DNA from 4 places in the Microbacterium sp. Ld4 genome. Region 1 is predicted to be linked to each of the others. Evidence: predicted binding sites of a transcription regulator. Region 1 holds the regulator's gene; each other region holds the start of a gene.

Region 1 (3,904 bases):
TCGACGACGTTGCGGTACTTCGCCGTCTTGGGGATCACGAGCAGATGGACCGGAGCCTGAGGCGCGATGTCACGGATGGCGAACGCGTTGTCGGTTTCGGCGATGATCTCTGCGGGGATCTCTCCGTCGAGGATGCGGGTGAAGACCGATGGCTCGCTCATCCCCCCAGTCTAGTCGCGGCCTCCCGGGCCGGGCAGGGTCACCAGCGCCCCAGCGCGGCGTTCACGAGCGCCAGAGCGACCGGACCTGCCGTCGAGGTCCGGAGCACCGTCTCCCCCAGCCGCACGAGCGTCGCGCCCGCCGATTCGAGCGCTGCGAGCTCGTCCGGAGCGATACCGCCCTCCGGCCCCACGATCAGCAGCACATCCCGGGTGTCGCCCTCGTCGAAGCGCACCGAGGTCAGCGTGTCGGATGCCGTCGGCTCCAGCACCAGGGCCCGCGCACCCGATGCCCGGGCGGCGAGGTCGCGCGTCGTGGCGGGCGGCGTGACCTCGGCCAGCCAGTCGCGGTGCGCCTGCTTGGCCGCCTCACGGGCGATGGCGTCCCAGCGGGCGACGCCCTTCGCCGCCTTGGCCGGATCCCACCGCGACACGCTCCGAGCGGCCTGCCACGGGACGATCTCGTCGACGCCCAGCTCGGTGGCTGCCTGCACCGCGAGTTCGTCGCGATCGCCCTTCGCGAGGGCCTGCACGAGCACGGTGCGGGGAACAGCGGCCGGCGTCTCGACGCGGTCGAGGACGTCGACGACGACCTCCTTCGGAGCAACGGCTGCCACGGCGCCGGTGAGTCGGACGCCGCGGCCGTCGCCGACGGTGACCGTCTCCCCCACCCGCACCCGGCGGACGGCCGCCGCGTGATGGGCCTCTGCGCCGGTCAACGTGACGGCGCCGCCCGGATGGGCGTCGCTCGCCTCGTCGATCACGAAGTGGAGGGCCACCGGGTCACCGCTTGAACTTGTCGCGCAGCTTCGCGAAGAGGCCCGGGTGGAACTCGGCGAGGTGCGGCGGCGCGGGCTTCGTCCGCTTCGCCAGCTCCTGGACGAGGGCGCGCGACTTCGGGTCGAGGTGCGCCGGCGTGACGACCTGCACGCCGACCCGGAGGTCACCGCGCTGACCGCCGCGCAGCGGCGTGATGCCGCGACCGCGGATCGTGAGCTCGTCGCCCGCCTGCACACCCGAGCGGATGTCGAGGTCGACCGAGCCGTCGAGGGAGTCGATCGACACGCTCGTGCCGAGGATGGCGTCGACCATCGAGACCTCGAGCGTCGCGAGCAGATCGTCGCCGTCACGGCTGAAGACCTCGTGCGGCTCGACCGTCACCTCGAGGTACAGATCGCCGTTCGGTCCGCCGGCGGGGCCGACCTCGCCCGAACCGGGGAGCTGGAGCCGCAGACCGCTTTCGACGCCCGCGGGGATGTCGAGCGACACGGTGCGGCGTGAGCGGACGCGCCCCTGCCCCTGGCAGGTGGAGCACGGGTACGGGATCGTCGTGCCGTAGCCCTGGCAGGTGGTGCACGGCTGGGAGGTCATGACGTTGCCGAGGAGGCTGCGGACGGCGCGCTGGATCTGGCCCGACCCGTGGCAGATGTCGCACGTGACCGGCTGGGTGCCCGGCTGGCAGCACGACCCCTGACAGGTGTCGCACAAGACCGCGGTGTCGACCTCGATGTCACGGTGGACGCCGAACACCACGTCGCCGAGCGAGAGGTCGACGCGCACGAGCGCGTCCTGGCCGCGTTCGCGCCGCGACCGAGGACGACCCGCGCGGGTTCCGCCGCCGCCCCCGCCGAAGAAGGTCTCGAAGATGTCGCTGAAGCCGCCGAAGTTCGCGCCGCCGGCACCGCCGAAGCCGCCGTCGCCGCCCATGTCGTAGCGCTGGCGCTGCTCGGGGTCGCTCAGCACGTCGTACGCGTGCGTGACCGATTTGAAGCGCTCGGATGCGTCCTCGCCGGGGTTCACGTCGGGGTGCAGCTGGCGCGCCAGACGCCGGTATGCCTTCTTGATCTCGTCCGGGCTCGCGTCGCGTTCGACGCCCAGGACCTCGTAGTGGTCAGCCACATTCGCCTTTCCGGCCCGCAGGCCGATCAGTTCAGCGCGCCTTCTCGTCTTCCTCGAGAAGGCGGCTCAGATAATGCGCGACGGCGCGAACCGACGCGAGATTGCTGGGATAGTCCATGCGGGTCGGCCCGAGCACGCCCAGGCGCGCCCGCGACCCGACGACGTCGTAGTCGCCCACGACGACCGACGCCTCGGCGAGACCGAAGGCCTCGTTCTCGCGGCCGATGCTCGTCGCCAGCCCCTGCTCGTCGGCGACCATCTCGCCCATGAGGCGCAGCAGGGTCACCTGCTCTTCGATCGCCTCCAGCAACGGGTAGATGCTGCCGCGGAAGTCGGACTCGCGACGCGCGAGCGTCGCTGATCCCGCCATGACCAGGCGGTCGTGGCGGAACTCCTCGAGCTCCTCGCCGAGGGTCCGGAGCACGATGCGGGTGTTGTCGTCGCGGCCGGTCTGATCTGCTTCGTCGAGCAGACGCGCGATCGCCGCGGCGCCGTCACGCACGCTCGCACCGGTCAGCAGCGCGGCCATCGCGCTCTTGAGGCGCACGGTGTCGTCGTCCGAGGGCTCGGATGCGAGGAACGCGACGCGCTGCGAGACGCGACCCGTGTCGGTGACCACGATGACGACGGCGCGAGTGCCGCCCAGGTGGACGACCTCGACGTGCGAGACGTTCGCTCGCGCGAAAGACGGGTACTGGACGATCGCGACCTGTCCGGTGAGCCGAGTGAGGGTGCGGACGGTGCGGACGAGAAGGTCGTCGAGGTCGCCGGTGTCTTCGAGGAAGGCCCCGATCGCCGAACGCTGGGCAGGGCTCAGCGGTCTCAGCTCAGCGAGGTGGTCGACGAAGACGCGGTACCCCTTGTCCGTCGGGACGCGCCCCGAGGAGGTGTGCGGGGCCGCGATGAGGTCCTCGTCTTCGAGCAGCGCCATGTCGTTGCGGATCGTCGCGGCCGAGACGCCGAACTGGTGACGGTCGACGATCGCCTTGCTGCCGACGGGCTCGCGCGTGTCGACGTAGTCCTGAACGATGGCGCGAAGCACTTGCAGGCCGCGTTCCGAGACCATGACTCCTCCTCCGCTGGCACTCTCGATCAACGAGTGCCAATTCTACCGCGCGGCGAAGGAGATGCGGGGATCACGCGGTCAACGCGCGGACGACGGCGTCGGCGAGCAGCCGGCCGCGCCGCGTGAGGACCACCCGTCCGGCGATGGCGGCGGCGCCATCGATGAGGCCGTCGGCGATGAGGGATGCCACGGCCCGCCGTCCGGCATCCGTCGCCTCCGACACGGCCACGCCCTCGACGATCCGCGAGCGCAGCAGGATGTCCTCGAGGCGCCTCGCCTCTTCGTCCGGCCGCTCCCGGCCCGCGGCGGGCGACTCCCCCGCCGCAAGACGCTGCGCGTAGGCGGCGGGATGCTTGACGTTCCACCAGCGGAGACCACCGACGTGACTGTGCGCGCCGGGGCCGAACCCCCACCAGTCGGTGCCCCGCCAGTAGGAGAGGTTGTGCCGCGAGCGCTGGCTCTCACTCGTCGCCCAGTTGGACACCTCGTACCAGCCGTAGCCCGCACCGGCGAGGAGTTCATCGGCCAGCTCGTACATGTCGGCCTGGAGGTCGTCGTCCGGAGCGGGGACCTCGCCCCGGCGAATCTGACGCTCGAGCTTCGTCCCGTCCTCGACGATGAGCGCGTAGGCCGAGACGTGATCGGGAGCCAGCGCGATCGCCGTGTCCAGCGACACCCGCCAGTCGCCCAGCGACTCCCCCGGCGCGCCGTAGATGAGGTCGAGACTGACCGCCAGGCCCGCGCTCCGCGCCGCCGAGACCGCGGTCGCGATGTTCGCGGG
Region 2 (3,904 bases), on a different contig from region 1:
GACAGGAACACCGCCGCCTCGAGGGCGTCCACTCCCGGCGGCGGGCCGAACTCCGCGACCACCGTGGGCCGCCCCGGCGCGTTGCGGAGGGTCGTCCGCCGCACCGCGATCGCCCAGACGGTCGCGGCCAGCAGCGCGACGAAGGCCGCGAGCTGCGCCCAGAGCCACGGCGAGCGCACATACGACGTGTCGAGCGGCGTGAACGTCCCGTCGGCGAATCCGACGGCGACGGTCAGCGTCTCCCCCGGGGCGAGGTCGGCCTGGCGCGCAGTGACCGTGGCCCCCTCGCCCGATTCTTCGAGGTCGATGCCGTCACAGGCGACCCCGCTCCTGAAGGCCCCCGCGTAGCAGGCGGTCTCGCCCATGGCATCCGAGAGGGCGGGGGCGAGATGCACCGTCGCCGTCACCGTGCCGAACGGCTGCCGCCAGTCGGTGCCGTTGACGTCGAGGTAGAGCTCCGTGCCGGTGTCGGCGAAATCCTGGGTCACGTTGTCGAGCGTGTACGTGAAGACGAAGACCTGACGGCCCCTCACGAAGTCGTCCTTCCGTGCGACGACCTCCAGCCCGCCGTCGATGTCGTCGGTCTCGACGTCCCACTCCTCGCCCGTTTCGTCGACGACCGATTCGAGCGAGGGTCGCATCGGCTCGCCCTGGCGGGAGTCGGGGATCACGCGGCGCATGCCGTGGTTCTGATCGGCGTCGGGGAAGATCGCGACGAATCGCTCGACGACGCGCAGGCGGCTCACGCCGTCGTCGTCCCGGGTCAGGGTGTAGTCGGCGTCGAGGCTTTCGAAGGCGAAGTCGTCGACGTCGGCCGCGGCGATCGACGGCGCTGCGAACACCCCGAGGAACACGGCCAGGACGGATGCCACGAGGGCGGCGAACGCACGAGTCGTCGTCATGGTCCTCGAGCCTACGAGTCGAGGGGCCGGGGGCCTACGAGCGGCGATACAGTTGACGCCATGACAGACCGACGCCTCGCCATCGACGCGTGGGAGAGTCTGTTCCGGGCTCAGCACGAAGTGATGGAAGAACTGTCGCGCGACTTCTCCGACGACGACCTCTCCCAGGCCGAGTACGACGTGCTCCTGACCGTGACCCGCGGCGAGCGCGGCGCCGCCCGCCTTCGCGACGTCACGGCGAACATGCTGATCAGCCAGCCGAGCGTCTCCCGCCTCGTCGACCGGATGGTGCGCCGCGGGCTCGTCACCAAGTGCCAGGATCCGTCGGACGGTCGCGGCGCCGTCATCTCGGTCACCGAGGCGGGCTCCCGCTCGTTCCGGCGCGTGGCAGGCCTCCATGGACGCAAGATCGCCGAGCGGATGTCGGTGCTCACCGACGAGGAGCTCACGCGGCTGCAGGCCCTGACCGCGAAGCTGCGCGCGACCCCCTGACCGGCCTGACCCCCTGACCGCGCCGTACGCAGAACCGCCCCGCATCCGGGCGGGATGCGGGGCGGCTAGATGCGCGCGTCAGCGGGCGCGGGCCCGACTCACTGGTCGATCGGCTGCGGCTGGTCGCTCTCGCTCGCGGTGATGGTCGACGACCCACCGTCGACGGTCACCTCGATCTTGCGCGGCTTGGCCCGCTCGCTCACCGGAATGGTGACGCTCAGCACGCCGTTGCTGTAGGTCGCCGCGATGCCGTCGGTGTCGATCCCCTGGCCGAGGTTCAGCTGACGCAAGAAGCTCGCCGCCTCGCGCTCGCGGGTGATCCACTTGACGCCCTCGCCCGCGGCGAGGGTGCGCTCGGCGCGGACGGTCAGCAGCTGTCCGTCCACGTCGATGTCGACCGAGCCCGGGTCGATACCCGGCAGGTCGGCGGTGAGGACGTAGTGGTCGCCGTCGCGATAGAGGTCCATCGGCATCCGTCGCGGTCCGCGGCGCGTGTCGAAGAGGCTCGACGCGAGTCGGTCGATGTCACGGAACGGGTCGTACGTGGCCATGATTCTCTCCTTCTGTTCAGTGGTCTCAAAGTTGAGCCTTAGCGGCTCAAGTACCTCCAGATTAGCACTCGACCCCGGAGAGTGCCAACGGTTCTCGCAGGGCGAACGACGCCGCCGGCGCACTTAGGCTGACGGGATGAGCAGCGCCGAGATCGCCCCCGAACCCGCCGACCCGTTCCTCTGGCTCGAGGACATCTCCGGGCCGGACGCAGCCGGGTGGGCGGCCGATCGCACTGCCGAGACCGAGGCCCGGTTCGCCGGTGAGCCGCGGACCGACCTGCAGGGCAGGCTCACCCGCATCCTCGACGATCCCGACCGCCTCGTGGTCCCGTCCCGCCACGGCGACCTCATGTACGACTTCTGGCGAGACGCCGACCACCCCCGCGGTCTCTGGCGTCGCACCTCCCGCGCCGCGTTCGCGGCGGGCACGCCCGAGTGGGAGGTCCTCCTCGACGTCGACGCGTTGGGCCGCGAAGAAGGCACCGCCTGGGCCTTCGGCGGAGCGACCCACGGCCCTTCCGGATCGCAGCGCGCGCTCGTCCGCCTCAGCCCCGACGGCGGCGACGCCGCGGTCCTCCGCGAGTTCGACCTCGAGACGGGCCGGTTCGCCCTGGACACCCCGTTCTCCCTCGGAGCGCACAAGCACCGCGCCGCCTGGATCGACCGCGACACCCTGCTCGTCGCCTCCGCCCTCCACGGCGGCGACGTCACCGACTCCGGGTACCCCGTGACCGCGCGGGTCTGGCCTCGCGGCACCCGCCTCGACGACGCCCAGCCGATCGTCGCCGGCGCGGCATCCGATGTCGGCGTCTTCGTGCACGTCGACCACACCGATGCCCGCGCCACGCCGCTCGTGATCGTGGCGCACGACTTCTTCACCTCCGAGACCTGGGCGTGGCGGGGCGACGAGCCGCAGCTCATCGCGGCGCCCCCGGACGCCGACGTCGACGTGCACGGCGATCTCGTCACCGTGCGGACGACCACCCCGTGGCGGATCGGCGAGGTCGTCCACCCCGCCGGTACGCTCCTGCTCGGCCCGCTCGAGACCCTCACGGGTGGCGACGGGACGGGCTTGCGCGTCGTCTTCTCCCCCACCCAGACGACCGTGCTCGAGACCTGGACGTGGACGCGCACCCGCCTCGTGCTGACCCTGCTCGACCGGGTGCAGAGCCGCCTCGTCGCGATCGACCCGGTCACCGACGCCCGCACCGACCTCGACCTCGGACTCGGCGACGACGACCTCTTCACGGCGAGCGTCGTGACCGCCGACGACGAGGAGGACGACGAGATCTGGCTCGTCGCCCGGGGATTCGTGACCCCGCCGACGCTGCTCGTCTCGGATGCCGCCGCCCCGCGCGCCCGCGTCGTCGCCCGAGGACGCGCGAGCTTCGACGCCTCGGGACTCGTCGCGTCGCAGCATTGGGCGGTCTCGGCCGACGGCACGCGGGTGCCGTACTTCGAGGTCGGACCCCGCGACCGGGTCGGCCCCCTCCCGGTGCTGATGAACGGGTACGGCGGGTTCGAGCACGCGCTCACGCCCGAGTACCCCACGATCGTCGGACCGGCCTGGCTCGAGCGCGGCCGCGTCTACGTGGTCGCGAACATCCGAGGCGGCGGCGAGTTCGGCCCGTCGTGGCACCGGGCGGCGCTGCGAGAGAACCGCTACCGCGCCTACGAGGACTTCGCCGCCGTGGCGCGCGACCTCGTGACGCGGGGTGTCTCGACCGCCGATCGCATCGCCTGCCACGGGCGCAGCAACGGCGGCCTGCTGGTCGGGAACATGCTCACCCAGTATCCCGACGACTTCGGGGCGATCGTCTGCGGCGTGCCGCTGCTCGACATGCGCCGGTACACGCGGCTGTCGGCAGGGGCGAGCTGGATCGCGGAGTACGGCGACCCCGACGACCCCGACGACTGGGAGTTCGTGCGCACCTTCTCGCCGTACCACCTCATCGAGCC
Region 3 (3,904 bases), on a different contig from region 1:
TCGGGCCTGAAGACGTCGGTGGCCCGCTGGGTCGAGCAGCGCGAAGCGGCCGGCGAGGATGTCTCGGTCGCCGACGTCGCGGCATCCTTCCGCGAAGCCGTCGTCGACGTGCTCATCACGAAGGCCCTCGACGCGTGCGCGCGCCATGAGGTTCCCCGGTTGCTGCTCGGTGGCGGCGTGATCGCGAACCGTCGCCTCCGCGAGGTCGCGCTCGAGCGTGCCGCCGCCGCGGGCGTCGAGGTGCGCATTCCGCCGCTCTCGCTCTGCACCGACAATGGCGCGATGATCGCCGCCCTCGCCTCAGAACTGATCATGAGTGGACGGCCCGCATCGACACTCGACTTCGGCGCCGACTCCACCCTTCCGGTCACGCAGATCCAGGTGGCCGCGGGATGACCGGCCCCGACGGGGATCTGCGACCGGATGCCACGTCGCGCCGCGCAGCCGCGGGGCGTGGTGCCGCGGAGGCCCGCACGGAACCCCGCCTCGACGCTCCTGCTGAGAGGCCGATCGTCGTCGCCGCGTCGGTGTCGCCCCCGTCGGGCGATGCGGCGCGTGCCGCGGCGCCCCCGACGATGCCGGGTGCGCACCGGGGCGGATTCCAGCGCGAGATGACGCAGCCGCTGCCGGTCGCGCCCCCGCTCATCGAGGTGCATCCCGATCCGGCGAGTGCGCCCGACCCGCAGGTGCATTGGATCCACCGGCCGCCCACTCTGCCCCGCAGCGGCGGCTGGGCGATGCTCTTCGGCATCCTCGCCCTGCTGCTCTCGCTCTTCGTCGGGTGGGGCTTCCCCGTCGGGATGATCGGCGTCGTCCTCGCGATCCTGGCACTGCGCAGGCCCTGGGAGCGGCGCGAGACCGCCGTCTGGGCGCTGGGGCTCAGCGTCGCCTCACTGCTGTTCAGCGCCGGCTGGCTCTGGTGGGCGGCCTCGCAGGGCCCGCTCTTCAGCTGACTCGCTCCGTCGCGTCAGAGCGGCTCGCCGTCCCCGAGCAGTACGACCTGCCGGTCAGACCCGGTCGGCGAGGATCGCGATGCGCTGGCCCTTGTCGCCGACCCGCGCGAGGATCAGCGTCGCCGACGCGTCGCCGCGCAGCGTGAGCTTTCGGCGGAACTGGGCGGGGTCGACGTCGATGCCGCGCTTCTTGATCTCGATCGTGCCGATCCCGTGGGTCCGCAACGCCGCGTTGATCGTCGGCACCTTGACCGGCATCACCTCGCGCACCCGGAACGACTGCACGAACGGGTTCGTGAGGGCGGCATCCGATGTCAGATAGGCGACGCCGTCGCCGAGCATGCCCGCCTGCAGGTCGCGGGCGACATCGCCGATCAGGCGGGCGCGGATCACCGCACCCTCGGGCTCGTGCACGAACGCACCGAGCTCCCGCACCGGCTCGTCCTCGGCATCCGTCGCCGCCGTCAGCTCATGCGTCGATCCGCCGCGGGAGACGAGCGCCGCGCGTCGCACGCCGCCCCGGCGGAGTGCGCCCGACCACAGGACGAGCTCGATCGTCGAGCCGTCGACGCTGATCCACTGCGCCTCGACGTCATTCGGGATCATCCGCCGGTCGAGGCCGGGGCCGAGCTTGATCCCCGTGGGAAGGCGGGATGCCAGTGCGAACGCCCAGTCCAGCGACGGCGACCAGTCGTCGGGGTTCGTCCGAGACGTCTCCGAGTGCCCGGCGGTGCGCCGCGCGGGGTCGAGCCAGACAGCATCCACACCGGTGAGGTCGGTGTCTTCGGCGAACCCGTGCCGGACGGTCACCGACTCGCCGAACGGGGCGAGGTTGTAGGCGGCGAGGGCCGCGGTGGTCTCATCGGCGTCGACGGCGAGGACGTCGAGGCCGATGCCCGCGAAGCCGAGGGCGTCGCCGCCGATGCCGCATCCGAGGTCGGCGACGCGGGTGAGTCCGGCGGCACGGAAGCGACCCGCGTGCCGGGCGGCGATCTCGAGCCGGGTGGCCTGTTCGAGCCCGGCGCGCGTGAAGAGCATGCGGTCCGCGAACGGCCCGAACTTCGGCGCCGCGCGCACCCGGAGGTGGGCCTGGCCGACGACGGCCGACACGAGGTCGGGGGAGTGGCCCGCGGCGCGCAGTCGTGACACGGCGGCGGCCACCTCCGTCGCGCCGGCGAGAGGACCGACCTCGTCGATCATCCGCAGACCCTCGGCGGTCAGCAGGGCGGTCAGCTCGGCCTGTTCCATCCGGCCAGCCTAGGCGGCGGGCCGCGCCGTCGACGGCCCCGTCGCGTGCGCATCGACATGAGTTGGCACTCGCGTTGCATGAGTGCCAACGGCCCCCTAGACTTGCATTAGCACTCTCGGTAAGCGGGTGCTAATAAGTCTTGAGCACGACCCCATCAGCAAGAAAGAGGTAGACCGTGTCGGTTTCCATCAAGCCGCTCGAAGACCGCATCGTCATCAAGCAGGTCGAGGCCGAGCAGACCACCGCAAGTGGCCTGGTCATCCCCGACACCGCTAAGGAGAAGCCCCAGGAGGGCGAGGTCGTGGCTGTCGGCCCCGGCCGCATCGATGACAACGGCAACCGTGTTCCGCTCGACGTCGCCGTCGGCGACCGCGTGCTGTACAGCAAGTACGGCGGCACCGAGATCAAGTTCGGCGCAGACGAGTTCCTCGTTCTGTCGGCCCGCGACGTCCTCGCGGTCGTCGTTCGCTGACGCACTCCGTTTCACGAAGGGCCCGGATGCCACGGCATCCGGGCCCTTCGACGTCGGTGGCGGTATCCCGACGATGAAAGGCAGGATGCCGCCGGGGTTCCGGCATCCGGCGGTGTCATGACCGTCGTAGTCTTGTGCTCGTGACACCGGAACAGGCAGCACGCGAGAAGACGCTCGGCGGCGTCTACGTCTTCGCGGCATATCTGCTGTGGGGCTTCATGCCCATTTACTTCGTGACGCTCGCGCCGACCGGACCGTGGGAGGTCGTCGGCTGGCGCGTCATCCTCTCGCTGGTCTTCTGCCTCGCCCTGCTCGCCGTGACTCGCGGGTGGGGGCGCCTCGTCGCGCTCCTCCGCAACCGTCGGCTGGTGATCTGGACGATCGTCGCGGGCCTGCTCATCTACGTGAACTGGCAGGCCTTCCTCATCGGCATCCTCACGGGGCACGTGGTCGAGACGAGCCTCGGCTACTTCATCAACCCGATCGCCACCGTGCTCCTCGGTGTCGTGGTCCTGCACGAGCGGCTGCGCATCGCGCAGTGGATCGCCATCGGCATCGCCGCCGCGGCCGTGCTCGTCATCATCATCGCGGTGGGCACCGTTCCCTGGATCGCGCTCACGCTGGCCGCGAGTTTCGCGACCTACAGCCTCGTGAAAAAGCGCATCGGCCCCGCCGTCGACGCTGTCAGCGGGCTGACGCTCGAGTCGCTCTGGCTCGTTCCGATCGCCGTGCTGCAGCTCGTGCTCGTCGCCACCTCGACGGGACTCACGATGGGTACGGTCTCCGCCGGGCACACGGTGCTGCTCCTGCTCGCCGGCGCCGTCACGGCAGTGCCCCTCCTCTTCTTCGCGGCCGGGGCTCGCCGCAGCACCCTGACGATCCTGGGTGTGATGCAGTTCATCGCGCCGATCATGCAGTTCCTCACCGGCGTGCTGATCCTCGGCGAGCCGATGCCGCTCGAGCGGTGGATCGGGTTCGGGCTCGTGTGGGCCGCGGTGCTGATCTTCACGGTCGACTCGATCGTCCACTCGCGGCGGCACCGCACCACCCTGTCGGTCGGGGTCACCGAGCTCCGCTGAGCGGGAGCGCCTCGAGCCGGGTGCATGGGAGCGCGCCCATCGGCGCGGAGCCGCCGTTATCGGACCGTTGCCGGACTGTTCGACATCGTTAACGAACGGCAACATTGGCGAGACGAGCCTGCCGCTAGGTTGATCACACCGGGCCGGTCCC
Region 4 (3,904 bases), on a different contig from region 1:
CTCGGGTGCCGTCCCCGACTTCCCGCCAGGATTCATCCGAACCCGTGACCGATCGTTTCGATGATCTGCCGGCGTCTCCGCGCAGGATCGGCGCACACCGGGCCGAGAACCCGCGACTCCGCCTCGGCGGTGTGCTCCTCTGGTCGGCGATCGCGACGGTGGTCATCATCTTCCTCGGCGTCTTCGGCTCGATGCTCGCCAGCGGTCGGCTCAGCATCGCCCCCGGTGGGACGCAGCAGTCGCAGGGCCCCGTCGCACCCCAGGTCGACGCCTCGTACCCGGTGCTCGTGCTCAACGCGACCGATCAGGAGGGGCTCGGCGGAGAGATCCGCGAGCTCGTGATCGGCGGCGGCTGGGCCGAGGGTGCGGTGCAGGAGGTGAACGCCAGCTCGGACGACTTCGCCGTGACGACGGTCTACTACCCGACGCCGGCGGACGAGGCGGCCGCGCGCGGGCTCGCCGATGTGATCGGCGGTGCCGAGGTGGATCTCGACGACACCTACGACGTCGTCGCGAGTCCCTCCGCGGCGGATGCCCAGAACGGCGTGAAGCCGCAGCTCGTGATCGTCGTGGGCCTCGACTTCCGCACCGAGTGACCTCCCGCGTCGCCCCGCGGCGCTCCGTGTTTCGCTGTCGTAAACAGTTCGATGCGCGGGTGTCAACAAGCGAGATATCGGCGGATGACGCCGTCGCGGCATGGATATTCTGACGCTGTTCCAGAGCATCAGGAGAATCGCATGACCCAGGGCACCGTCAAATGGTTCAACGCCGAGAAGGGCTTCGGCTTCATCACCCAGTCCGATGGCGGAGACGTGTTCGTGCACTATTCGAACATCGAGATGTCGGGGTTCCGCGTCCTCGAGGAGGGGCAGGCGGTGGAGTTCACCGTCGGTTCGGGTCAGAAGGGTCCGCAGGCCGAAGCCGTGCGTCTCCTCGCGTAATCCGCGGGGGCTATCCTGCCTGCGTGACTACCTTGCGCCCCGACCGGGGCGGTGCCGCGCGTCGCCTCTCCCTCGCCGGGCTGCCCGCCGTGCTGACGCTGGCCATGGTGGTGGGGTGCGCACCGGAGACGACTCCGGTGGCCGCTCCGTCGCCCACCCCGTCGCCGACGTCCTCGGTGTCGACCTTCACGCCGGCGCCGGAACCGGCGGCCACGGTGGTCGCCGCGCCGCTGCGGGGCACCGAGATGCCGATCGAGGCCGCCATGCGACCGTCGCTGGCCGCGAAGATCGACAACGTGGGGGAGGCGCGACCTCAGTTCGGGCTCGACCGGGCGGACATCGTCTACGAGGAACTCGTCGAGGGCGGCCTCACCCGCTACGTGGCGGTGTGGCACTCCGACGTTCCCGATGAGGTCGGGCCGATCCGCAGCATCCGACCGATGGATCCCGACATCGTCTCTCCGCTCGGAGGTCTCATCGCCTACTCCGGCGGGCGGGCTGAGTTCATCGCGCTCATGAAGGATGCGCCCGTCCACAATTCCGTCCACGGTGGCCTCGACGACGCGTTCATGGCGCGGACCGGCACCCGGCCTGCCCCTCACAACGTCCTTCTCCGCGCCACCGATCTGGTGAGCGCGTACGCGCACCTGAATCCGCCGAAGCCGCAGTTCGCCTACTCCCCGTCGGGCTGGGCGCCGGTGTTCGGTCGGCCGTCGACGGGCCTCGACCTGCAGTTCTCGGATGTGTCCGCGCGCAGCTGGAGGTGGGATGCGGCTGCCGGTGCCTACCTGAGGGCGCAGGACGGCCGCGCCGACGAGACGGCGGACGGCGACCCGGTCACCGCGACGAACGTCGTGGTGCTGCGGGTGGGGATCGACACCCGCTATGGCGACGTGCCGAAGACGGTGCTCGTGGGCGAAGGCCGCGGTTCCGTGTCCACCGGCGGGTCGGCGATGGAGATCACCTGGCAGAAGGACGACCGCGACAGCCCGATCGTGCTGCGCAACGACGCCGGGTCGGAAGTGAAGCTCGCCCCCGGGAGCACCTGGGTCGAGCTGGTGCCGACGGCGGGATCGGCCACCGTTCGCTGACAGCGCCACCCGGCACGGGTCGCGGGGCGACTTTCGGGCTCGAGCGCCGCCGCGGCGGCTTGCACTCGCCATGGTCGAGTGCCAGAATGATTTAGCACTCACTCATCCCGAGTGCCAGAACGAATCAGCGCTCAGCCCCCTGAGCGCAAGGGACTGAACGTTACGTCCGGGAGGGACGACACACTTATGGCAAAGATCATCGCTTTCGACGAAGAGGCCCGACGCGGCCTCGAGCGCGGCCTCAACATCCTGGCCGACGCCGTGAAGGTGACGCTCGGCCCGCGTGGCCGCAACGTCGTGCTCGAGAAGAAGTGGGGCGCCCCCACGATCACGAACGACGGCGTGTCGATCGCCAAGGAGATCGAGCTCGACGACCCGTTCGAAAAGATTGGTGCGGAGCTCGTCAAGGAGGTCGCGAAGAAGACCGATGACGTCGCCGGTGACGGCACGACGACGGCTACCGTCCTCGCTCAGGCGCTCGTCCGCGAAGGCCTGCGCAACGTCGCAGCCGGCGCCGACCCCATCTCGCTCAAGAAGGGCATCGAAAAGGCCGTCAAGGCCCTCTCCGAGGAGCTGCTCGCCGGCGCCAAGGAGATCGAGACCAAGGAAGAGATCGCGGCCACGGCATCCATCTCCGCCGCCGACCCCGAGATCGGCGCCCTGATCGCCGAGGCCATCGACAAGGTGGGCAAGGAAGGCGTCGTCACGGTCGAGGAGTCGAACACGTTCGGCACCGAGCTCGAGCTCACCGAGGGCATGCGGTTCGACAAGGGCTACATCAACCCCTACTTCGTCACCGACGCCGAGCGTCAGGAAGCGGTCTTCGAAGACCCGTACATCCTGATCGCCAACCAGAAGATCTCCAACATCAAGGACCTTCTGCCGATCGTCGACAAGGTGATCCAGGAGGGCAAGGAGCTCCTGATCATCGCTGAGGACGTCGAGGGCGAGGCTCTGGCCACGCTCGTGCTCAACAAGATCCGCGGCATCTTCAAGTCGGCTGCCGTCAAGGCTCCCGGCTTCGGCGACCGTCGCAAGGCTCAGCTCCAGGACATCGCGATCCTCACCGGCGGCCAGGTCATCACCGAAGAGGTGGGCCTCAAGCTCGAGAACGCGACGACCGACCTGCTCGGCCGCGCACGCAAGGTCATCATCACCAAGGATGAGACGACCATCATCGAAGGCGCCGGTGACGCTGCGCAGATCGAGGGTCGCGTGACCCAGATCCGCCGCGAGATCGAGAACACCGACAGCGACTACGACCGCGAGAAGCTCCAGGAGCGTCTCGCCAAGCTCGCCGGCGGCGTCGCCGTCATCAAGGCCGGCGCGGCGACCGAGGTCGAGCTCAAGGAGCGCAAGCACCGCATCGAGGACGCCGTCCGCAACGCGAAGGCTGCCGTCGAGGAGGGCATCGTCCCCGGTGGTGGCGTTGCGCTCATCCAGGCCGGCGAGAAGGCATTCGCGAAGCTCGAGCTCACGGGCGACGAGGCGACCGGTGCGAACATCGTCAAGGTCGCCATCCAGGCTCCGCTGAAGCAGATCGCGCTCAACGCCGGTCTCGAGCCCGGTGTCGTCTCGAACAAGGTCGCCGAACTCCCCGCGGGCCAGGGCCTCAACGCCGCCACGGGCGAGTACGTCGACATGTTCGCTGCCGGCATCATCGACCCGGCCAAGGTCACTCGTTCGGCGCTGCAGAACGCTGCGTCGATCGCCGGCCTGTTCCTCACGACCGAAGCGGTCGTCGCGGACAAGCCGGAGAAGGTCTCGGCTCCGGCCGGCGACCCGACCGGTGGCATGGACTTCTGATCCCACGCTGATCGAGGCGAAGGGCCCCTCCTCGCGGAGGGGCCCTTCGTCGTTCGTGGGACGGTG

The links. Region 1 encodes HrcA, which represses chaperone genes, less so after heat shock. Its sites were predicted from a motif close to TTNGCACTCGNNNNNNNCGAGTGCNAA; they were not measured.
Region 2: a site for HrcA is predicted at 2,007-2,033, ahead of ACJJV7_RS01670 (Hsp20/alpha crystallin family protein). Genes of this name have one in related genera too.
Region 3: a site for HrcA is predicted at 2,264-2,290, ahead of groES (co-chaperone GroES). Genes of this name have one in related genera too.
Region 4: a site for HrcA is predicted at 2,124-2,150, ahead of groL (chaperonin GroEL). Genes of this name have one in related genera too.

The regions. Positions count from the first base shown of each region.
Region 1 covers NZ_JBISHE010000009.1:143,432-147,335, forward strand. Annotated here, with positions in the region: gene ACJJV7_RS04735 (HIT domain-containing protein) at 1-161, opposite strand, end outside; gene ACJJV7_RS04740 (16S rRNA (uracil(1498)-N(3))-methyltransferase) at 200-937, opposite strand; gene dnaJ (molecular chaperone DnaJ) at 942-2,057, opposite strand; gene hrcA (heat-inducible transcriptional repressor HrcA) at 2,089-3,123, opposite strand; gene hemW (radical SAM family heme chaperone HemW) at 3,194-3,904, opposite strand, start outside.
Region 2 covers NZ_JBISHE010000005.1:28,257-32,160, forward strand. Annotated here, with positions in the region: gene ACJJV7_RS01660 (DUF2207 domain-containing protein) at 1-902, opposite strand, end outside; gene ACJJV7_RS01665 (MarR family winged helix-turn-helix transcriptional regulator) at 963-1,394, shown strand; gene ACJJV7_RS01670 (Hsp20/alpha crystallin family protein) at 1,493-1,945, opposite strand; gene ACJJV7_RS01675 (prolyl oligopeptidase family protein) at 2,082-3,904, shown strand, end outside.
Region 3 covers NZ_JBISHE010000001.1:127,552-131,455, forward strand. Annotated here, with positions in the region: gene tsaD (tRNA (adenosine(37)-N6)-threonylcarbamoyltransferase complex transferase subunit TsaD) at 1-396, shown strand, start outside; gene ACJJV7_RS00635 (hypothetical protein) at 393-953, shown strand; gene ACJJV7_RS00640 (THUMP-like domain-containing protein) at 1,008-2,201, opposite strand; gene groES (co-chaperone GroES) at 2,378-2,674, shown strand; gene rarD (EamA family transporter RarD) at 2,815-3,753, shown strand.
Region 4 covers NZ_JBISHE010000011.1:637,929-641,832, reverse strand. Annotated here, with positions in the region: gene ACJJV7_RS10450 (LytR C-terminal domain-containing protein) at 45-596, shown strand; gene ACJJV7_RS10445 (cold-shock protein) at 738-941, shown strand; gene ACJJV7_RS10440 (DUF3048 domain-containing protein) at 965-2,032, shown strand; gene groL (chaperonin GroEL) at 2,219-3,838, shown strand.